One region of the Pseudoalteromonas sp. SWYJZ12 genome, then DNA from elsewhere that is predicted to be linked to it. Evidence: predicted binding sites of a transcription regulator. Region 1 holds the regulator's gene; each other region holds the start of a gene.
What was found. The regulator sigma-54, encoded in region 1, starts transcription at its own class of promoters, with help from an activator protein. The targets are predictions, from matches to a motif close to GTTGGCACGNNNNTNGNNT.
Positions count from the first base shown of each region.

Region 2: a site for sigma-54 is predicted at 4,454-4,472, ahead of fliS (flagellar export chaperone FliS). Genes of this name have one in related genera too.
Region 3: a site for sigma-54 is predicted at 4,566-4,584, ahead of I6F42_RS06915 (BON domain-containing protein). Genes of this name have one in related genera too.

Region 1 covers NZ_JADYXH010000005.1:87,461-95,312, reverse strand. Annotated here, with positions in the region: gene kdsC (3-deoxy-manno-octulosonate-8-phosphatase KdsC) at 1-460, shown strand, start outside; gene lptC (LPS export ABC transporter periplasmic protein LptC) at 457-1,011, shown strand; gene lptA (lipopolysaccharide transport periplasmic protein LptA) at 1,001-1,546, shown strand; gene lptB (LPS export ABC transporter ATP-binding protein) at 1,543-2,268, shown strand; gene I6F42_RS08385 (RNA polymerase factor sigma-54) at 2,338-3,837, shown strand; gene hpf (ribosome hibernation promoting factor) at 3,863-4,150, shown strand; gene ptsN (PTS IIA-like nitrogen regulatory protein PtsN) at 4,155-4,607, shown strand; gene rapZ (RNase adapter RapZ) at 4,626-5,471, shown strand; gene I6F42_RS08365 (HPr family phosphocarrier protein) at 5,514-5,786, shown strand; gene mgtE (magnesium transporter) at 5,917-7,275, shown strand; gene I6F42_RS08355 (protein disulfide oxidoreductase) at 7,332-7,852, shown strand, end outside.
Region 2 covers NZ_JADYXH010000006.1:202,282-210,133, reverse strand. Annotated here, with positions in the region: gene I6F42_RS10070 (sigma-54 dependent transcriptional regulator) at 1-554, opposite strand, end outside; gene I6F42_RS10065 (PAS domain-containing sensor histidine kinase) at 551-1,663, opposite strand; gene I6F42_RS10060 (DNA-3-methyladenine glycosylase I) at 1,796-2,392, shown strand; gene I6F42_RS10055 (sigma-54-dependent Fis family transcriptional regulator) at 2,678-4,114, opposite strand; gene fliS (flagellar export chaperone FliS) at 4,570-4,971, shown strand; gene I6F42_RS10045 (hypothetical protein) at 4,980-5,294, shown strand; gene fliD (flagellar filament capping protein FliD) at 5,388-6,821, opposite strand; gene I6F42_RS10035 (flagellar protein FlaG) at 6,900-7,322, opposite strand; gene I6F42_RS20405 (flagellin) at 7,477-7,852, opposite strand, start outside.
Region 3 covers NZ_JADYXH010000004.1:97,785-105,636, forward strand. Annotated here, with positions in the region: gene secF (protein translocase subunit SecF) at 1-902, shown strand, start outside; gene I6F42_RS06895 (ABC transporter substrate-binding protein) at 1,225-2,034, shown strand; gene suhB (inositol-1-monophosphatase) at 2,088-2,891, opposite strand; gene I6F42_RS06905 (VOC family protein) at 3,168-3,584, shown strand; gene I6F42_RS06910 (LiaF domain-containing protein) at 3,623-4,291, opposite strand; gene I6F42_RS06915 (BON domain-containing protein) at 4,620-5,186, shown strand; gene I6F42_RS06920 (YqaE/Pmp3 family membrane protein) at 5,259-5,417, shown strand; gene I6F42_RS06925 (hypothetical protein) at 5,796-6,302, shown strand; tRNA gene I6F42_RS06930 (tRNA-Ile) at 6,549-6,625, shown strand; gene I6F42_RS06935 (5-carboxymethyl-2-hydroxymuconate Delta-isomerase) at 6,947-7,276, opposite strand; gene I6F42_RS06940 (CreA family protein) at 7,484-7,852, shown strand, end outside.

The DNA.
Region 1 (7,852 bases):
ATTTTCTGATGGCCGTATTTATCTTGGTAATCAAGGTGAAGAGCTAAAAGCATTTAATACAAAAGATGGTTTTGGCATTAAAGCGCTTATAAACAGTGGCTTTGAAGTGGCTGTAATTACTGGTCGTCTTTCACAAATAGTGCAACAACGTATGAGCAGCTTAACCGTACAGCATATTTATCAAGGCCAAGAAAATAAGCTCATTGCCTATCAAGAATTAAAAGACAAACTCAACCTTAGCGATGAACAAATTGCTTATATCGGTGATGATGGTCCTGACATGCCCGTTATGGAATTAGTCGGCTTTGCTGTTGCAGTAAATGATGCCCATCCACTTATTAAACGTTTATCACACTATGTAACGCAAATGCCTGGCGGCTTTGGTGCAGTAAGAGAGCTCACCGACTTACTTATGCTTGAAAATGGTAAAGCATTGACTACACAAGGCACTAGTTCATGAATGCAGCGCGCATAATATTAAGCGTTTTATTCATTAGCTGTATGGTTTGGCTTTGGTACCCTTATTTTACACAAACAAATATTGTGCCTCAGACTGAGCCTGAAGTTATTGCCAAGCCTGATTACATAGCCATTGAACTCAAACAAACAGCCTATGACGAACAAGGTAAAATTAGCCACAAAGTCACTGCGGCTAAAATGGAGCTATATCAACAATTAGGTTTTACGTTTTTTGAAAAACCTATTTTTACTTTATATAACGAAAAGCAAACGTGGCAAATAAATGCAGACGAAGCAACATTATACGAAGACAAACAATTAATTTTAGAAGGCAATGTGGTTGCCAAAAACTTAACCGATAACGCCATGATAGACAAAATCAATGCTGATAATATTCAGGTAGATATAAAGCTATTAACAATGCGTTCGGAGCAACCCGTTATCATCACTGGACCCAATTTAAAAATCACTGGTAAAGGCCTAGAAGCCGACTTAAAAACCGAAGTGATAAAACTAATTAACCATACGCGAACCATATATTATGACCAATAAAATATTAAAATCACTTATTATTCCTACACTTATACTAGCGTTTAATAGTAGTGCTGCCGAGCAAAACACGCAACCGACTGCAAATCAAATTTCAATAAGCGCCGATAAGCAAGAAGGTCAATTAAAAGCTAATGTCGGGATTTTTGAGAAAAATGTTGAAATTATTCACGGTAATCGCCGTATCACAGCCGACCGCTTAGAAGTACATAAACGCGATGAACTTGGTGATAATAAACAATTATTAATTGCTACAGGTAGCCCTGCGCACTTTGAAGAAAAGCAATCAGATGGCACGACTATGAGCGCCAGTGCTGACGAAGTACGTTATGATGTATCTAAGCGTTTTTTAACGCTTGTTGGTAATGCACAAGTATCGCAAGCGGGACAAAAAATAAATGCTAAAAGCATTACCTACGATATAGAGCAGCAGCTAATCAGTGCCGAAAAAGATGAAAACTCAACTGACCGCGTTCACACAATTTTAGTGCCAATCGAGACTAAAAAAAGTAAAAAAAGCGACAAAGGTCAACCATGAGCACATTAAAAGCAGAGCTATTAGCAAAGAGCTATAAAGGCCGTGAAGTTGTAAAAAACGTCGGCCTTGAAGTCAAAGCTGGCAGTATTGTTGGCTTACTTGGCCCTAACGGCGCAGGTAAAACCACCACGTTTTATATGATAGTAGGACTTGTACCTAGCGACAAAGGTAAAATATCGATAGACGATAACGATATTACTCTTTTACCTATGCATAGTCGTGCTAGATTAGGCATTGGCTACTTACCGCAAGAGTCTTCAATATTCAGAAAGCTGACTGTTTATCAAAACTTAATGGCCATTTTAGAAACGCGCAAAGAGTTAAATAAACAAGCTAGAGAAGACACTCTCGATAAATTATTAGATGAATTTAGCATACAACACATTCGTGATAGCCAAGGTATGGCATTGTCGGGTGGCGAACGTCGTCGTGTGGAAATAGCACGTGCGCTGGCAGCAGATCCTAAATTTATATTACTAGATGAACCATTTGCAGGTGTTGACCCGATTTCGGTATTAGACATAAAGAAAATAATAGAACATCTCAAAAATCGTGGGATTGGTGTATTAATTACCGATCATAACGTAAGAGAAACCCTTGATGTTTGTGAAAAAGCCTACATTGTTTCTCATGGGGAGCTGATTGCATCAGGTACTCCAGAACACGTATTAAATGATAAAACAGTACGCGATGTTTACTTAGGCGAGCAATTTAGGCTGTAACATTTACGCCATGTCTTTAAGCATCTGCTAGTATTAATTATAACAACATAAAAGGATTGTTAGAGATACATGAGGCAATCACTACAGCTGCGCATGGGCCAGCAACTTACAATGACTCCACAGTTGCAACAAGCTATTCGTTTGTTGCAACTCAGTACATTGGATCTCCAGCAAGAAATACAAGAAGCTCTCGACAGCAACCCGCTATTAGAGGTTGAAGAAGCAGACTATTCCGAAGACGCTGCAGGTAAAAACGAGCAAAAAGCAGATACAGATGACATAACTGTTAGCGCATCTGCCGATGATGCTCCAAGCGAATATGAACAAGATAGTGGTGAAGCACTTGCAAAAGACACGCTAAGTGACGACATGGCTATGGATGTTAGTTGGGATGAGTACATGAGTGCCGCCCCAGCAGCATCATCGGGTCCGATGCCTGAAGACGAATCAATATACCAAGGTGCCTCTACTGAAACGCTCCATGAGTATTTAATGTGGCAGTTACAACTAACGCCATTTAGCCCTACAGACGAAGCTATTGCTATTGCTATTGTAGAAGCCGTCGATGATTCAGGTATTTTAACACTAAGCTGCGAAGAGATTTTAGAAAGCTTTAATCAAGAAAACGAAGATGATAACGAAGTCGAACTTGATGAAATTGAAGCTGTATTAAAACGCATCCAACTGTTTGATCCTGTTGGTATTGCTGCACGTAGTTTACAAGAGTGTTTGTGTATTCAGCTTAACCAGTTTGATAAAGAAACACCTTACATTAATGAAACAAAAATGATTTTAACCGAGCATATTGATTTATTAGCTGCTCGTGACTATCGTACATTAATGAAGAAAACTAAGCTCAAAGAAGAAGAGCTTAAAGAAGTAATGACATTAATACATACTCTTAGCCCTAAACCTGCAGATACTATTGTAAGAGAAGAATCTGAGTATGTTATTCCTGATGTGTCAGTTAAAAAAATTAAAGGCCGCTGGGTTGTTGAGTTAAACCCAGATAGCATGCCTAAAATTCGTGTTAATAGCCAATACGCGGCAATGTCTCGCACTGTAAAATCCAGTGGTGACAGCCAGTTTATTCGCTCGCATTTACAAGAAGCTAAATGGTTTATTAAAAGCTTAGAAAGTAGAAACGACACGCTATTAAAAGTAACAAATTGTATTGTTAAGCAACAACAAGGCTTTTTTGAACACGGTCCTGAAGCCATGAAACCAATGGTTTTAAATGATGTTGCTGAAATGGTAGAAATGCACGAATCAACAATTTCGCGCGTAACAACCCAAAAGTATATGCACACACCCCGTGGTATATTTGAGCTTAAATATTTTTTCTCAAGCCATGTAAGCACCGAAAACGGTGGTGAATGTTCATCTACAGCAATCCGTGCGCTTATCCGAAAATTAATCGCAGCAGAAAACTCAGCAAAACCATTGAGTGATAGCAAAATAGCGGATATATTGGCTGAGCAAGGAATTAAAGTAGCGAGACGTACAATCGCAAAATACCGCGAATCTCTGGCTATTCCACCGTCAAATCAACGTAAAAGTTTGATTTAAGACGCAAAAAAAGAGGGTAATGCTTATGCAACTAAACTTAACTGGTCGTCACGTAGAATTAACCGATTCACTAAGAGACTATATTAATACCAAATTTGCGAAGCTAGAAAGACACTCTGATCATATTAATAATGTTCATGTCATTCTCGATGTAGAAAAATTAAATCAAAAAGCAGAAGCCACCATACACGTAAGCGGTGCTGAGCTATTTGCCTCTACAGAACATCAAGATATGTATGCCGCCATTGACTCGTTGATCGACAAGCTCGATCGACAAGTAATTAAACACAAAGAGAAGCTTGCTCGACACTAATATGATGAAATTAAGCTCACTTATATGCCAGGACTGCAGCAAAGCTGCGGTCCTTTTTAATAGCAAAAAAAGAATTTTAGAGTTCATTAGCGAACTTGCTCACGACAAACTTCCGTATTTACCGCAACAAGATATTCTTAATGCTTTAATGAGCAGAGAGAAACTCGGTAGTACAGGTATAGGGCGTGGCATTGCCATTCCTCATGGAAGAATGAGCGGTGCAGAAGAGCCTTTGGCTTTAGTACTCGTTAGCGAAACTCCAATAAATTTTGATGCAATCGATAATCGCCCTGTTGATATTTTCGTCGCACTCATCGTACCAGATGGCGATAACCAGCAGCACTTAAAGACTCTAGCAACCATTGCTGATAAACTAAACAACAAAGATTTTTGTAAACAGTTACGCAGTGCAAAATCAGATACTGAGCTTTACCAAGTTATTGTCAATCAATCATAGTTTTATAAAGGGTGTTAAATGGAGTTAATTATCATAAGCGGCCGTTCTGGTTCTGGAAAGTCGGTTGCTTTACGCGTTGTAGAAGATTTAGGTTATTATTGCGTAGATAATATTCCAGTTAACTTGCTTCCTTCATTAGTTCGCAGTGTGTCTGATAGCTACGATAAAATTGCTGTTAGCATTGATGTGCGTAACATCCCTAAACAACAAGATGAATTTAACGATATTCTTGAATACTTGCCTGGCTTTGCAAAACCTACGTTATTTTATTTAGATAGCGACGATCAAACATTGATCAAACGTTTTTCTGAAACTCGTAGATTACACCCACTATCAATTGACTCGTTGCCTCTTGATTTAGCCATCAAAAAAGAAAAAGAATTACTTGATGTATTAATCACCCGCGCCGACTTTATGATAGACACGACTGATTTGAGTGTTCATCAACTTGCTGAATCTATTCGTGAAAAGATTTTAGGTAAAAAAGATAAGCAACTGATTGTCACGTTTGAATCGTTTGGTTTTAAATACGGTATACCAAAAGAAGCAGATTACGTATTTGATGCACGCTTTTTACCCAATCCACATTGGGAACCTGAATTAAAACCTTTAAATGGGTTAGATCAACCTGTTAAAGATTATTTGGCCAATCACAGCATAGTGCAAAAATTCACATGGCAAATTCAAACATTTGTACAAACATGGTTACCGCACTTAGAGCGAAATAACCGCAGTTATTTAACCATTGCTATTGGGTGTACAGGCGGACAACATCGCTCTGTATATTTAGCGCAAACTATTGGTGAAAGTTTTGCAATGACACATCCCAATGTGAAAATTCGCCATCGCGAACAAGAAAAATAATATAGCTGAATAATCACCTGTTCAGCTTAGGTAGAGTAAGTTATGCATTGTGAAGACACTTTTTTAATAAAAAACAAATTAGGATTGCACGCCAGAGCAGCCACCGTGCTTGCCCAATTGGCAGTGCAGTTTGATGCGACAATTACATTATTTCAAGATGACAAAGAAGCTGCAGGCGATAGCGTACTTGCACTAATGTTACTTGAAAGTAGCCAAGGCAAAGAAGTAAAAGTTGTATGTAAAGGCCCCGATTCTGAGCAAGCTTTACATGCTGTTGGAGAATTAATAGCACAACGTTTTAATGAACAAGAATAAACAGTTATAAAAATAATGCTCGCATTACTAATGCCCCAACTAAAACAGATATATAAAATAAATACGGTTAGTGACGCCAGTTAACTCACCTCTCCCCATAAAGTAATATAAAAATTTATAAAGGACGCCAATGCCTGAAGCTTTTGAACAAGATTACCCACTACAGCAACTAAAACAGGTGACTAAGTCACTCAATAGTGGTCAATTTGTTCAAGTTAGGCGCATGCTCGCAAAAACAGCTCCTTGTGATACCGCATTATTATTAGAATCATCACCACATAAAATTCGCCGACTCCTTTGGCAGTTGGTTGATCCTGATGTGCAAGGTGATGTTCTTGAAGAACTCTCAGAAGATGTTCGTTTAGGCATTATTGCCCAAATGGAACCTAAGCACATTGCAGCCGCAACAGAAGATATGGGCCACGATGACTTAGGTGAAGTATTACGTAGTCTGCCAGACACCGTCTATAAAGACGTTGTTAGCGCGATGGACATTCAAGACCGTGAACGTGCAACACAAGCACTTTCGTATCAAGAGCGTTCTGCTGGCGCGCTAATGAACACCGATACGGTGACCATTCGCCCTGACGTTACGCTTGATGTTGTACTTAGATATATTAGGCTACGTGGCGAGTTACCAGAAGGTACCGATGACTTGTACGTTGTTGATAAGCATAACTGCTTTATAGGCGCTTTATCGCTAAGTACATTATTAACTAACCCGCCAGAAAAAATTGTTCGCGATTTAATGGATGAAGATTGTGAATCAATTCCAATCTCAATGGATGAAAGTGAAGTCGCGCAATTATTTGAACGTCATAATTGGATATCGGCCCCCGTAGTTGATGATAACGATCAGCTCCTTGGTCGTGTCACTATCGATGACATCGTTGACGTAATCCGAGAAGATGCTGAGCATAGTTTATTGGGCTTAGCCGGCCTTGATGATGAAGAAGATACCTTTGCGCCAGTACTAAAAAGCTCTAAAAAACGCTCAGTTTGGTTAGGTGTCAACTTACTAACTGCACTTGCAGCTGCTTTTGTAGCTAGCTTTTTTGAAGGCACTTTAGATGTTTTACCTATTTTAGCTGTACTTAACGGTATTGTCCCTTCTATGGGCGGTGTTGCAGGTAGCCAATCATTAACGCTTGTTATTCGTGGTATTGCGGTAGGTCATATAAATCAAACAAACCAACGTTTCTTGATGATGAAAGAGCTTGCTATTGGCGCGTTAAACGGTGTTTTGTGGTCGTTGTTAATAGCAGGTGTTATTGCCCTATGGCAGTGGGACTTTATGCTTGGTGGCGTACTCGCCTTCGCTATGTTTATGAACTTAGTGGTGGCAGGTGTTGCTGGTGCGAGTATCCCTATTATTCTTAAAAGAATGAATATAGACCCAGCACTTGCAGGGAGTGTGGTGCTAACCACGGTGACAGATATTGTGGGTATATTCGCCTTTTTAGGTACTGCTACTTGGTTGCTGGTTTAAATTAGAAACCTTTGCAAATAACTAAAGTAAAAAACACTTAGGGTAAAGCTGCAACTATGACAACGGATACCAAAAATAAAAAAGACACACCTAACAAAACGCCAAAACAAAAAGGCCTATCAATATTAAAAAGTGTGTTGATATATGGTTTCATATTTTTCGTAATTTATAACGCTGTCAATTGGTGGCGACAACCTGTTATGCCAGCAAATCCTCAATTACAATTAATAGATTATAAAGGGCAAAACATTGATTTAGCAGCAATGAGCCAAGATAAACCAACACTTGTCTATTTTTGGGGAACTTGGTGCCCTATTTGTAGTATTACCTCCCCTGCCATAAACGAACTCGCAAACGAGAATAACTACCCTATCGTGAGCATCGCAGTAAAATCAGGTTCGGATCAAAAGCTACATGAGTATCTAAATGATCATGGCTACAGTTTTATCACTGTCAACGATCAACACGGTGAGATATTTGCCGATTGGCAAGGGCAAGTCACGCCATCTTATATAATCTTAAAAGATAATAAAATGACGCAAGGGCTAACAGGCATTCAGCCGTTATGGTCACTTAA
Region 2 (7,852 bases), on a different contig from region 1:
CAGTTAATCGCTACAAATGGCTCATTACATCGGCTCGACTTATCATGAATATAACGCGCAAGTACTTCCTTACCCGAACCACTTGGGCCAAGTACCATTACACTTGCATCAGAGCGTGCTACTTTACTTGCAAGCTCCAATAATTGAATACTAGTTGGGTCAGCAACAATGGGGCCGTCGGTTTCTTTTGCTTTTTCAGGCAAATAACGGCTCACCATATTTAACAGCACTTCAGGTGCAAATGGTTTTGCCATGTAGTCAATTGCACCTAGGCGCATGGCCTCTACCGCATCGTCAATTGTGGCATACGCCGTCATCATCAATACAGGTAAATCAGGGTGGTTTAATTTAATACTGCGTAGTAAATCCAGTCCACTCATTGCGCCCATTTGCACGTCGCTTACAACAAGCGAAAATTGATCTTTTTTAAGCAGTAACATTGCTTGCTCAGCACTGCTCGCTGCAACACATTCAATACCCGACATTTCAAGGGTATCTATTAAGGCTTCACGAAGCCCTGCGTCATCTTCGACAACTAAAATAGTGTTACTCATAATGATCCCTCTAATTTAGATGTTGCCTTAATAGGCAGTAACAAGCTAAAGCAGGCACCACCCTGCGTATTATTGGTCACATCAACACGGCCTTGGTGCGCACTAGCTACCGAACTCACTACAGCAAGCCCTAAACCTGTGCCCTGACTTTTGGTAGTAAAAAATGGTTCAAAAATTTTATCGCTTTGGCTTAAATCAACACCTGGGCCATTGTCGCTCACACTAATACGAACCATATCTAAATCTTTTAAATCTCTTTGTGCGCTAATTTTTACTTTTGCACCGCCGCCGATAACTTGAATACTATTGTGCACAAGATTTTGAATAGCACTGGCCAATGCCGTTTTATTACCGACTATTTGTATATCTGGCTCTGGTAAGCTTACATCCAGCTCACTTTCATTAAGTGCGACCATCGCATCAGCGCCCGCTTTAACTTCTGTTAAAAGCTGCTGCATTGAAACTTGCTCAACAACTTGCTGATCGCCACTTTTAGCAAATAGCAGCATGTCGTTTACTTGAGTTTCTAAATCTTTTAAACGCGACATTAACTTTGTTTGAAAATTATCGCGAGATGCTTCGGGTAAGCGCTTAGACCCTAAATTAGCAGCATAAAGCATAGCGGCTGAGAGCGGCGTACGTACTTGATGCGCTAATGATGCAACCATTTTACCCAGCGCGCTTAATCGCTGCATATGTGCAACACGTTTTTGTAAGCGGCGAGTTTCGGTTAAATCCGTCATTAAAATAAGTTGCCCAGGCTCTGGTGCTAAAGCGGTAATATCAAGCTTTATTAGGCGCCCATCTTTTAAAGACACTTCGTGGCCATCATCTTGATGTGGCCTAAAAGAGCGCTGAATAACATTAAACCAGCGTTCGCCTTCAAGTGGCTCGCCAAGCATATCAATCGCTATTTGATTCGCTTTTGCAATCAACCCTTTGCCATCAAGTACAACCACGCCTGCTGGCATGGTATCAACCAAATGCGAAAGCCAACTTGCTTGCTTGCGCAGATCGCTTAATTCACCAATGTACTCCTCTTGAAGTAAACATGGGTTATACTGATTTGCAGAAAAAAACTGTGGTTTTAGCACGCTAGCAAGAGCCATAATCAAATCTCGAATTGATGTAGATACATGTCTAAATGCACGATTTATACCAAAATTTATTTACATACTTATCATTAAGTTACATCAATAATTTGAGCGACATAAAAATGACGCACACAAAAAGGAATAATAATGAGTGAGCAAATAAAGTGCCGTTGCCCGTGGCTCGACACCACTAAACCCGACTACGTTATTTACCATGATGAAGAATGGGGCGTCCCCCTTTACGATGATACAAAGCTGTTTGAATTTATCACGCTTGAATCAGCGCAAGCCGGCTTAAGCTGGTACACAATTTTAAAAAAACGCAGCGGTTACAAAAAAGCATTTGCTAATTTTGATGTAAAGAAAGTGGCACAATTCACACAAGATGACGTTGAGAGATTAATGCTTGATGAGGGTATTGTGCGCAATCGCTTAAAAATTGCGGCAACTGTTAACAACGCAAAGTGCTTTATAGAAATACAAAAAGAATTTGGAAGTTTTAGTAACTACCAATGGCAGTTTGTCGATAATAAACCGATTATAAGTAATTTAAATAACGCTGAGGACTACCCAGCAATTACAGAGGCATCAACCGCATTCGCTAAAGACTTAAAAAAACGGGGTTTTAAGTTTTTAGGCCCTACAACGGTTTACGCTCATATGCAGGCCTGCGGTATGGTTAACGATCACAGTAATGATTGTTTTAGAAAAGAAGAAATTATTGAGGCTTTTAGTAGTAAGTGATTTATAACCATAAAAGTGATTTGTTCACAAAGAGGTTAAGAGACGCTGCGCTATAGAGAAGTAACGCGTAAGTTGACTATGGTTTCTCATTTACCCTCGTTTTTCACGCGAGCAAGTCTAGCGTCTACAACAAAAGTAAAAACCGTGTAGGTGCGAATTTACTTCGCGCTCTTGCTAATATTTTTTAAGTAAAGTGCGGTATAAAACCGCACCTACAAAACGGGGGTTATTTATCTACTGTGTTTGGCCAATTTATAACTAAACACTGACAGCTGCTTTTAAACCTTAATCTCTTGAAAGATTATACTTTTTCATTTTCTCAACGAGTGTTGTTCTGCGTACACCTAATATCTCTGCAGCGCGAGCTACAACGTAATCATAGCGCTCTAACGCTTGGGTTATTAAGCTTATTTCGAGCTCGGCTAAATAATCTTTAAGTTCAATACCATCATCTGGCAATAGCCCACTACCCGTTTGGCTAAACTCAGCGTCTGGCTCACTTTCGTAATCGCTAAAACCGGTGCTAAATATGTCGTTAAAGGCATCTTTTTCCATTAACTCTTCAGGGTATTCTGGCTCGTACGCTTCAACTTCGATGTAACGATATTTGTTAGGTAAATCGGGAATATCAACCACTTTTTCAGGAAACATAATAACCATACGTTCCACTAAGTTAGCAAGCTCACGAATATTACCAGGCCAAGCATGTTCTTTTAAGCTCTCAACTGCGCGCTCGGTAAACTTAGCGGTAGAACCAGTCTGGTCGTTAACACGGCGCATTAACTCTTTTAAAAGCAGCGGAATGTCATCAGCACGTTCACTAAGCGATGGGTTTTCGATAGGAAATACATTTAAGCGGTAATATAAATCTTCCCTAAAACTACCCTCTTCAATCATTGTTTCCAAATTACGATGCGTGGCTGCAATAACGCGTACATCAGCTTGGATAGCCTTTGTACCACCAACACGTTCGTAGCTGCGCTCTTGCAATACTCGCAGCAACTTAACTTGCATTTGCAGAGGCATATCGCCTATTTCATCTAAAAATAGCGTCCCGCCTTGAGCTAGTTCAAACCGCCCTTTACGAGCCGATATAGCACCAGTAAACGCGCCTTTTTCGTGGCCAAATAGTTCACTTTCGAGCAGCTCTGCCGGAATAGCACCACAGTTAACAGGTACAAACGGTCCATTAATACGCTTTGAAAGCAAATGTACATTACGGGCAACCACTTCTTTACCTGTGCCTGATTCGCCTAAAATTAAAACATTGGCATCGGTTTTTGCCACTTGTTCAATTAAAAAGCGAACATCTTTTACGGCCTCTGTTTCACCAACAAGTCCATCAAAGGTTTTATGTGGTTTTGTATGCTTATGCTCATTAGGCAACATGCGCTGATACTGCTGGCAATCGTGAAGTAACTGCGTTGTCACTTCGTGATTAAATGGCTCGCAAATAAGCCCCACCACATTAGCGATACTTAATAGGGGTTTTAGCGTTTCGCCAATTAATAAAAACGGTAATGTTGGATAGCGTTTAATTAAGCTTTCGTGGTCAAGTGATTGCAATGCTCCTAAAATGATCATGCATTCTTGCTGCTGATATTTTTTGCATTCTTGTTCAAAGCAGTCTTCGCTTAATAGTTGAGCAGCTTCACCAATAAAGCCAAGTGAAGCATTTAATCCTATTGCGCGGTTGTTATTATTATCTAAAATCAAGATCATATTTAGCGAGCCGTACTTTCACTAATTTATATAGTTAGTTAAATTGTAAGCTAGTTCAGCATGGATGCAAGCGATAGCGGCAGTTTTTTGACATGAACGTCAAAAAACAGACGGGCTAGTTAAGTCAATCATACTTAATAGTTAATCATTAAGTATGAGTTATAGTTTTAACTTAGTTATTACTCAGCGATTACCTAACTATTACTTAACTATTACTTAACTATAACTTAGCCTTAAAAATTAATTTACTCGGCTATAAAAATGCTATTGTTAGTAAATAAACTCAATTATAAATTTAAGTTGAAGTTACAAATGCCGATACATAGATAAGTGAAAATGCTTGGCATTAATATTGCTTTGTTCTTATAAAAGTATAAAAGCTTTATTGATTTTTTGTATAAGTTTTTATATTAACTTTCACATAATTTTATCGTTTTAAATTTTAGGATTTTCCCATGGCTCATGTCTCATTAAAAAAATACGGTCAAGTTCGTGCTAGTAGTATTGCCGAAATGACTCCTTACGAACAAATAAACCTTATATTTAGTAATATTATCGGCCGTTTAGCAGCTACAAAAGGGTTTATTGAGCGCAAAGAAATAGCTAAAAAAGGTGAGAACATTTCAGCCTGTGTTTTATTATTTGGTGCCCTACAAGACGCACTTAATTTAGAAGTAGAGCAAGACCCTAGTATTTCTAACAATTTATTGGCACTTTACGACTACTGCCAACGCCGTTTAACGCAAGCAAACATAAACAACGATATTGAAGCAATTATGGAAGTATCAAGTATTGTTAAAGAAATTAAAGAAGGTTGGAATAATATTCCGCTAGATCAACGCAGCCCTGCGGTTTAATTTAAATTATGGACTCGCCAACATCTTCGCAGCAACTAACAAGCCATGCAGAGCAAATACAAACACTGCTTAGTAACATTGAAGTATTAGTAAATGATAATAATGCAGACGAAGCTCAGCCTTTTTTAGACACTTTAAATACTAAACTAAAGCAATGGTGCGAAAGCAGCAAAGCTCCAAGCGCAGAGCAATTAGAATTAATTCAGCTTCGTATAAATACTATTTTAGTAAAAGCAAATAGCGCTAAAAACGAGTCATCTAAAGCCATTATTAAACAAAAAAAATCTGGTAAGGCAATTAAAGCTTATAAAGCAGCCAATTAAAATTAACCTCAAACAGTAAATATAAAAAACCGTTGTAAATAACGGTTTTTTTATGTTTTTATTTAGCTATTAAAACTATATGCTATTTATATATTAAGAGTTATCTCGTACAACCCCAGGCATATTTTCCAGCTGAGCTTGAACATATGTACTGGTGTTATTAAGGCTAGCCACTAATAAATCCATCGCATTATATTGAGCGTATAATCGAGAGGATAGAGACTCCATTTTACTTTTAAGGTCCAAGCGTTGATCATCTATGTCATCAAGTTGGTTTGTTTTACTGTCTATTCGGTTTTGAATAATACCATCGGAATCTGTATAAAAGCTCATTAGCTCATCGAACGACTGCGCAAAACCATCATCGTCATCACCTACAAAAAACTGTTGCACTAAATCTACATCGCTTGCTATTTTTTCATTGAGTGTTTCTGTATTTAGCGTTAAAACACCGTAGCGATCTGTTTCAACACCTAATTGCGAAAGCGATAACGATTTTCCGTCACCTAAATCAACGGGATTTGTTATTTCGCTACGAAGCTTTGACATAACACCACGAAGCAGTGAATCCCCCGCCATAACGCCTGCGCCACCTTCGCCGGAGGCACCCAAGTTATTACTAAGCTCTAACAGTTCGTTATAACTTGAAATAAAACTATTTAAACCTGTTTTAATATTATTATTGTTTTCGGTAACCGATATGTCGCTTAAGTCGTCATCGGTATCGTGCGGTTTTTTAGCTGTTATATCCACGCCATCAATCACGTTACTAAATTCATTAGTGTTGCTTGATATCGTCAACGTGCCATCAATCGTTATTTGTGCATTTTGAGCAGCATTAACTTGCGTTAAATTAGTTGTGTGGTTAGCCGGGTCTGCATCTGATACATCATAAGCTAATCGAGATAATCCGCCTGTATCAGTATTACTGCCGTCATCGTCTTGTACGGTTATTGTAATTGCGTTGTCTTCGCCAGTTTCTTTACTAGTAAGTACTAAATGCTGACCGGTATCACTGGTTATTATAGTGGCGACAACAGAATCATTACTATCACTGCCAGTAAAAGGGCCATTATTAATTTGGTCGCGTAAATCTTCTAAGGTGTTAGTAGCCGACAAAACAGTAGAGAAACTATTTGCGCCAGAGCCAATTGTAATTACGCCAGCTCCTATTGCCTCGTCTGCTGAAAATGCAGGGGAAGATAATTTATGAGCTTGGGCTAATGCATCCACTTTTACGTTGTAGCTACCTGGTTGAGCATCTTTATCTGAACTAATAGATATAAAATCATCGTTACCCGAAGCGGTGCGCTTTTGGTAATTATCACTATCACCTAGTGCTTCCATTGAGGTTTGTACTTTCTCAAGCGCAGACTTAAGTGCACCAACGGCTGAAATATCCGTTGTTAATTTGCCTTCAGTAGTATTTAAACGAGCTTCAGCAGGGGCTTGCTCAGCATTAACTAGCGCATCAACAATATCTGATACTGCTAATCCCGAACCTAAACCAGTAAACGAAATAGCCATACTTCACCTCTTAAATACAAAAAAACTAACTTAACTCTTAATAATTAACACTTGAAAGATAATATTTTGAGCTGATTGCTAAACTGTTTGGTCAATTAAAATACCTGCCGACTCCGACAATTTAGAAACCAAACTTAATACTTCCTCAGAAGGATATTGTTTGATAACTTCACCACTGTCTTTATCGAGTACTTTAATTACATCGCGACCTGAATCTTCATCTACTTTAAATTGCAAACTACGGTTCATTTCGCCCATGAAGTCCTGCAATTGTTGCGCCATTTTCTCTAATTGTTCGCGCTCTAACGGCTGAGCAGTTACTTCTTGGTTATTTTTTTCGTATTGGTTTTGCTGTAATCGCTGTTGATTTTGTGTATCAGCATGCTTTACATCGTCAACAGCACGCTCAGTTAGCGAACTAGCAGCCTGACCAAATACTTTATCTTCACCCGCTAGCGGAGTTGGTAATGTAACTTCTGCATTGGAATTAATAGTATTCATAACAGATTCCTATTTTTCACTTAATTAAACTAATAATAGTTTAATTACTCTAAACCACAAAAGGAGGCAGCTAAAGCCACCTCCTTTTATTTGTAAAACTAATACTGACTTTATGTACTAGCTAGCTAACCATTAAGCTATTACTTTTAACTTATTAACCTAATAAGCTAAGTGCTGCTTGTGGTAACTGGTTCGCTTGCGACAAGATTGACGTACCTGCTTGTTGCAAGATTTGGTTCTTCGTCATGTTAGCTGTTTCAGTTGCAAAGTCAGTATCTTGAATACGGCTACGTGACGCAGATACATTTTCTTGAATATTAGCAAGGTTACTGATTGTGTGACCAAAACGGTTTTGAACCGCACCTAAATCGGCACGTTGGCTATCTATTTGTGCTAGCGCATCATCAATTACAGACAAAGCGTCTTGCGAACCAACTGCTGTAGATAAGTCAATACCATCAACGCTTGCAAAAGCTGCCGCTGCAGATAACCCTGTAACAGTTCCATCATCGACGGCTAAATCTTCAGAT
Region 3 (7,852 bases), on a different contig from region 1:
TTCGTAAAGTGGCTATGGGTTTTTCGACGTTATTAATTTTAGCGTCGTTTGCATCAGTTTTTGTTAAAGGTCTAAATTTTGGTTTAGATTTTACCGGCGGTACTGCGGTAGAAGTTGGTTTTTCACAGCCAGCAGACCTTAAAAAAGTACGTGCTGCGCTAGCTGATAATGGTTTTGCTGATGCATCAGTACAACTATTTGGTTCAAGCCAAGAGATTTTAGTTCGTTTAGCACCGCGCGGTAGTGATGTTAAAGCTGAAGTAATTGGTAACCAAGTAATCGATGCGCTTAAAAAAGCTGATGACAGCGTAGTAATGCGCCGTATTGAGTTTGTGGGCCCAAGTGTAGGTGAAGACTTAAAAGAGCAGGGTGGCCTTGCCATGTTAACTGCACTTATTTGTATCTTAATCTACGTTGCATTTCGTTTTGAATGGCGCTTTGCTGTGGGTGCGGTAGGTGCACTACTACACGATGTTATTATTACTGTGGGTTTATTTTCGATATTAGGTTTAGAGTTTGATTTAACTATATTAGCGGCAATTCTTGCGGTAATAGGTTATTCACTTAACGATACGATTGTTGTATCTGACCGTATTCGTGAAAACTTCCGTAAAGTGCGCATTGACGATACTGTAGAAATTATTGATATTTCACTTACGCAAACACTTAACCGTACACTTGTAACTTCAATCACCACTATTTTAGTATTGATTGCTTTGTTTGCATGGGGCGGACAAACCATTCATGGCTTTGCAACTGCATTGCTGTTTGGTGTGTTTATTGGTACTTATTCTTCGATTTATGTTGCGAGCTCTGTTGCTATAGCAATGGGCGTAAGCAAAGAAGACTTAATACCAGAAGTAATTGAAAAAGAAGGTGCAGACCTAGACGCAATGCCGTAGTAGAGTCTCATTAAATAAAAACCGCTCCTATGAGCGGTTTTTTTATACCTGCAATTTATTAATTATTCAGGCGTCTAAGTTTTCATTAGCGGATGTAACAGTGCAAGCTTACGAAAACAGTGCTAACTTTGTAGTGTGAATCGGTAGGACCTTTTTGCAATAATGTATAAATCGCCACAGGTTAAGGCACCGGCCACTGAGGCTAAAATAAGCCAAGTGTTATCGCTCTAGTTATCTATTTATTCATGTGCTCAAGGGGTGCTTTAGAAGTGTTTAGCCTTTCAGCCAATAATAGGTAATTTAAACAAAGCAGGTAATTATTATGTTACCAATAAAAGTTTCTATCAGTGTATTTAGTTTGTTTGTAAGTTTTTCACTCATGGCGCAAGAGCAAATAATTAATGTTGCTCAAAAGCAAGATACCCAAAACGCACGAGAAGAGTACCTCAATGAGTTATTAGTACGTGCACTTGAAAGTGTTAACTACCCCGGTGTTATCCGAATGACCCCCATATCAGAACTGCAAAAGCGTAAGTTAATAAACCTAGATGATAACGAATTAGATATGTATTGGAGTATGAGTAGTCCAGAGCGAGAGGCGCTTGCTTTGGCGATAAAAATACCACTATTTAAAGGCTATATAGGTAAGCGAGCTTTATTAACTAATAAGCAAAACTTGGCGCGCTTTAAAAAGGTAAAAAATATTGAGCAGCTAGCTACGTTTTCGGCTGTACAAGGGCACAACTGGCCAGATACAAGAATAATGTCCTATAACGGATTACATGTAAGGCCGCTTACTAACTACCAAGCCATGTTCACTTTAACGAGCCGTGGTCGAATAGATTACTTTCCTCGTTCGTTTATTGAGGTTAACTCTGAGCTTATTGAAAACAAACAAAGTAATTTAGTAATCGTGCCTAATTTATACATAAGTTATCCAACCGGTATTTATTACTTTGTGACTAAGAGTAAACCTGAATTAGCAAAGGCTGTTGAAGAGGGATTAATAGTGATGCAGGAAAGCGGTGAATTTGACGCATTATTTAATGAATACTTCGCAAAGGATTTAAATACACTACCTTATACAAAAGGCAAAACGATAGAGATTAAGCTCGATAACCCTTATTTTTAGGCACAAAAAAAGGAGCCTGAGCTCCTTTTTAGCATGCTATTAATAGCATCAAATTAGCGAAGTAACGACTCAGTTAATACTGGACGAATTTCACGAATAATTGCTTGAGTCAATTTTGGTGAACCACAGATAATATTGCCGCTGTGGTTATAGTTATTACCACCAGCGAAATCTACAACCATACCGCCCGCTTCTTTAACCATAAGTTCGCCTGCAGCAGAGTTCCAAGGTTTTAAACCAATTTCAAAAAATCCATCAACACGACCAGCTGCAACGTATGCCATATCTAAAGCAGAACAACCTGCACGGCGAATGTCTGCAGTGTGTACAAACAATGCTTTAAACGCTTCAGTGTATGCATCCATGTGGTTTTTGTTTTTGAAAGGGAAACCAGTAGCAAGTACAGTGCCTGCAAGAACCGTAGTTTTGCTAACACGTAGACGTTTGCTGTTTAACTGAGTGCCTTGACCGCGAGATGCAGTGAAAAGCTCACCACGAATTGGATCATAAATAACAGCTTGGTCTAAACGACCTTTAACTTTAAGTGCGATAGAAACCGCGTAATGAGGGATACCTTTGATGAAGTTAGTTGTTCCATCGATAGGATCTACAATCCATTGGTAATCATCATCCTTGCCTTTATGCTCACCTAATTCTTCACCAACAATAGAGTGAGTAGGGTAAGACTGTAAAATAGTGTCACGAATTACGGCTTCGGCTTCTTTATCAATGTTAGTTACTAAGTCGTTAGCGCCTTTTTGTTGCACTTCAACTTTTGATAAATCTTCACTTGCGCGAAGTAAAATTTTGCCTGCGTTGCGCGCAGCGCGAACCGCAATGTTTAACATTGGATGCATGGTATTACCTTTGGGTTGTAAAAGAACGTTTATATATTTCAGCCGGCGTATTTTAGCGACTTTTGACATAAAGTAAACAATAAACCCCAAATACTTATGTTTGTTTTTTATACAAGATTGAAAAGTGTCTATATTTTTAAAAAATAATAATGAGCAATTAATAAGTCACTATGTTCCTTTGTGTGTTAATTAAATTGAATTAATTTTAAATAACGCTTTACCTAAAGTTAGCTTGAGGTTTTATCGTGCCCCTAACTTAATTGATAGGACAACATTATGTATTTAGAGCACGTAAACTTAGTCGCGAGTGATATAGGCAGCATGCTTAAATTTTATCGCGCTGTATTTCCACATTGGTCGATTAGAAGTGAGGGCAGAGGCGATTGGCATGGAAAACCAAGACGCTGGGTACACTTTGGAGATGACACGCATTACATTGCGATAAGCAGTCATGGGGAGGGTGAAAACAGAAACTTATCGGGCTATCAAATTGGTTTTGCACACTTTGCTTATGTAACTAATAATTTAAGCGCAGTAGTAATGCGCTTAAATAAAGTGGGTTTTACTCTAAGCAAGCAAGGTAGCGAGAATCCTTTCAGAAAGAATGTCTACTTTATTGATCCCGCCGGGTTTGAGGTGGAATTTGTAGAGTATTTAAGTGATGTACCAAGCGAGCGAAATAACGATTTATAATAAAATACCAAGCAGCACGCTAAAGTGCTGCTACTCAATTATAGTGAGCGGTTATTATTACCGGTGCCAAACTGGGTTTTTAGCTCATTTGCAAAGCTCATAAATTTTTCTTTAATTGTGCGCTTTATTTTTACTTCAACCGATCCCATAACTGCCTTTCCTTCAATATGAATAGTAGGACCTTGGCGTTTGTTAAGCGACACCGATTTATTTTCAAGACTACTTAAAATACAAAACATTTTAGACACTACATTTACATGCTCTGGTACATAAATCTCATCGCTACCAAAAATACAGTTAACGTGAATAGTTACATTTTGATGCGCAAAAATGGCATCAGTAAAATCAAGTACCACCGATCCCATAAAGTTACTTAAATATATATTTTTTGGCACGACCCACTGACCGCTTCGTTCGTTAGAGCCTAAAATACTACGTAATGTAAAATCATCATCACTGTTTTGCTGTGCACTATAATGTGGTTTAAATTGCGATTGTTTTTCTGCTTTATATTGCTGATCGGTATTAAGTGTTAAGTCTTCTACTAAGGCTAAAAGAGCGTCGTTATTAGGTGCATCCATCGCGCTATCGAGTCGTCTCTCAAATGCATCAACAGAAATAACCCCATGACTGTAATTATAAATTAATTGGTCAATTACTTGTTCGCGTACTTGCTCTATTGGGCGGTCTTCAACTTTTACAGACATGGGGCATTCCTTATTATATTTACTATTGATACTGCTCTTGATGTTTATATGCAAAGCACGCACCAAATATAATCACCCTAATTATCAGTAGGTTAATTTATAATGATGTTTTTTATTTTGTTATATTAACGATAGATTAACCAAAAATGCAATTATCTAGCTATTTTCACTATTTGAGAAAGTTTTACCGAGTAGCCTGTAAATAGTTACACAACTATAGATAATGCCTCACTCCAAAATAAACTCAACCTATTGAAATGTAAGTATAAATAAAGTTGGCCCAAAGCTCGCATTAGTTAAAGTGTCTTTAATCAAAAGGAGAAAGATTATGAAAACATTTAACAAGTCTATTATCGCAGCTCTAGTTCTTGGTACTACGGCTATGGGTGCCCAAGCAAACAGCTGGGAAAACGAAAGTAAAGATGCTTGGATTGATGGTAAGGCAGAAACAGTTCTACTTATGAACACTAATCTAAACAACTTTGACATTAACACTGATGTAAAAAATGGCAAAGTAGTACTTACAGGTAAAGTTAATAGCGAGCTTGATAAAGAGCTAGCAGAAGAACTTGTACTTAGCCTAGATGGTGTATCTGATGTTGATAACAGCCTTACTGTTGTTAAAAGCATGGATACCAAAGATAAAAGCAACGACATGATGGACGATGATGATAACGACCTAACGGACGCTAAAATCACCACTGTAATCACAACTCGCTTCCTGTTTGACTCAGAAGTTGGTGGTACAGACATCGATGTTGATACCGACAATGGTATTGTAACTCTGAACGGTTCAGTAGAGTCTGAAGCTGAAAAACAACTAGCAGTTAAAATTGCTAAAAATGCTGAAGATGTTCGTGACGTAGTTGATAAACTAGCTATTGTTGCTGAATAATATAGTATAGTTAAGGCCCACTAACACTGGGCTTTACGTCTTTTTAATGCTTAATTTAAATGGAGTTTAGTCATGGATATTATTCGTATAATACTTTCGGTTTTATTACCGCCATTAGGTGTGTTTTTGCAAGTTGGCTTAGGTATGCATTTTTGGTTAAATATTTTATTAACACTGCTAGGTTATTTCCCAGGGTTAATACATGCAATCTACATTATTGCGAAAAAATAATGACAGATTATATATTGTGTAAGCCGACTACTGAGGCCTAATGATACAAGTGCCCCAGTACTGTTCGGCTCACAATATTAGTTTTTAAAGTAAATATTTTTTATCAAAATCTAATTTTTAATTTACTCAAACTAAGTGATTTATTTCTTGTAACTCACTCCCAAAATTCCCTCAGCCAAAGTATTGTTTACTTCAATTAAGCTTTCTAACTAACCGCAGTGTTCTGATTCTGTATTGATGCCAGTTAGGAAATCTTTAACATTAGTTTGTTTATATATCTACAATACGCGATTAATTACTCTATTATTTAGTGACAATATTACCATCACTTCTAGTGTTATCATTACACCAAGCTTTTACGCATATTGAGGTAGCTAATTGAATATTCGACTTATACTGTCAGGCGTTGTGTCATTCGTTTTTTATTTTAGCTGGGCCTACTGGGCGAACAGTTCGGCAGATATTGCTAAATCGGTCACGCTTCAAGCTGCATTAGTACAAGGTTTGTATAGTGGATTTGTAACGCTGTTTTTTACTTTTATTTTAGAAAAGGTCGTCAACAAGTATAAGTCTAGTTATGTAACGCTTGCGTTCGTAACTCCAATTATTTGTATGTTTCATTCTAAAACACCACAAAACGTAGCAATACGACAAAGCTTCAATAATGCAATTAACTCTAGCGCCTCGTATTTAGGTAACAAAAAAATAGCAGGTGTACTTTTTGCGCCTATTATTCCGATTACTGTTCAATCGAGCTTAGTGATTATGGTGAATGTAATTAATCAGACACCTAATTTGGCACTTACAGTAGCCCCAAGCATATTTTTTACAGCCTTGTATGCCTACACATATATGTTAGCTTTACTTAAAAAAGTAGAGCGTTAAATATAAAAGACTACATGTGGGAGGAGGGTTTTATAATTTAATGCAGAGAATATCATGGGAAATATCTTGTATTTTATGCTTATACCCACCCAAAAGATTACTATTTAAGCAGTTAGCTTACTGATTGTTAAAATAAAGGTGTTTGGTAGTGACAAGCACCTAAAAAGTTTTTATACTGCAACCCGCTTTAGTCGCTCTGTGACTGAACGCTTCAAAAATTAACTGCCTAGCAGTTATATAAAAGTTGGCCCCTTAGCTCAGTTGGTTAGAGCACACGACTCATAATCGTTAGGTCCCCAGTTCGAGTCTGGGAGGGGCCACCACTTTTACAAACTTTCCAAAAAAATACCTACTCAAATTATTTAATGCTACATGAATTTAATATCGTGTAATTTATTATTCTTTATCTACCCCTAATAATAAATATAATTTAAATAAAGTTAATCCATAGATTAAGCTAAGCTTTCTTAAATTTGAAAGAGTGCGAATGCACTATTAAATTCCAGCATTAGATCGGACGCTATTCATGCTCTGTCTTGTAAATAATAATGAGCTGCATCTGATTTCAGAATACAAAAAAAGCCCCTATTGGGGCTTTTTACTTACTAGTGTTTACTTCTATTGCTCAAAACTACAAGAGTTAACTAATTTTTACGGTATATCTCATGCTCAATATCGTAAATATTTACGCTTAAACTGTCTGATGCTCTGCAGTATGTTTTTAAGCATGAAAGTAGCAGTTCGCTTAACATTTGTTTTTGCTCAATTGAGCGTCCCGCTAAAATATGTACCGCGATATGTATAAACCCTGATTTTCCTGCGCCAAGTTGATATTGCTGATAAGCAATAGCGCGTGTTTTGATGGTTTCTAATTCAAATAAGTTACTTTCGAAAGCGGTAGTGTGAATTTTTTCTACCAGTACTTGTGGTAAAATAGGGAGGTCTTCTGAGTGTTCAATAATAATGTGCGGCATTTAGGCGTTTCCTATTATGAGTTACTGCATGAGCGAGAGTTAATTGTATCAAATACAACAGGGTTCACTAAACCCTGAGCTATCTAAAATCTTTACTTTAAACTAATTTAGTCGTATTTATTTTTGATGTTAGTATAAAAACAAACAGGTGAACCTTCGCTTAGTAACGTAGGTGCTAAGTTACTTATATATTAATTGAGGATAAGTATGAAATTACCACAAAAATTTAAACGTTTAGCTTTACTTACAGGTGCAGTTGTTACATTAAGTGCTTGCTCTGACGATGTTGCATCGGTAAGTCTGGGATTATTTACAACTAAAGATGTTGTGGTTAATTCGCAGCAAGATCCAATCCTTGAAGGCGTTACTTGTCATATTAGTCATATAGAGGCTAATTTGGACTTTTCTGATCCCTCTGATATGTCTATAGCATGTCGTCAAACGGGTCCTATTACAGCGCAGCAGCTACAAAAAATAGACCGCAGTAAATCAGGTGAAGTGATATTCAAATCATCTAAAAGTATATTATTTAAATCACTAAAAGTGCGCCGTATTTACGATGCTGAGAATCGTACT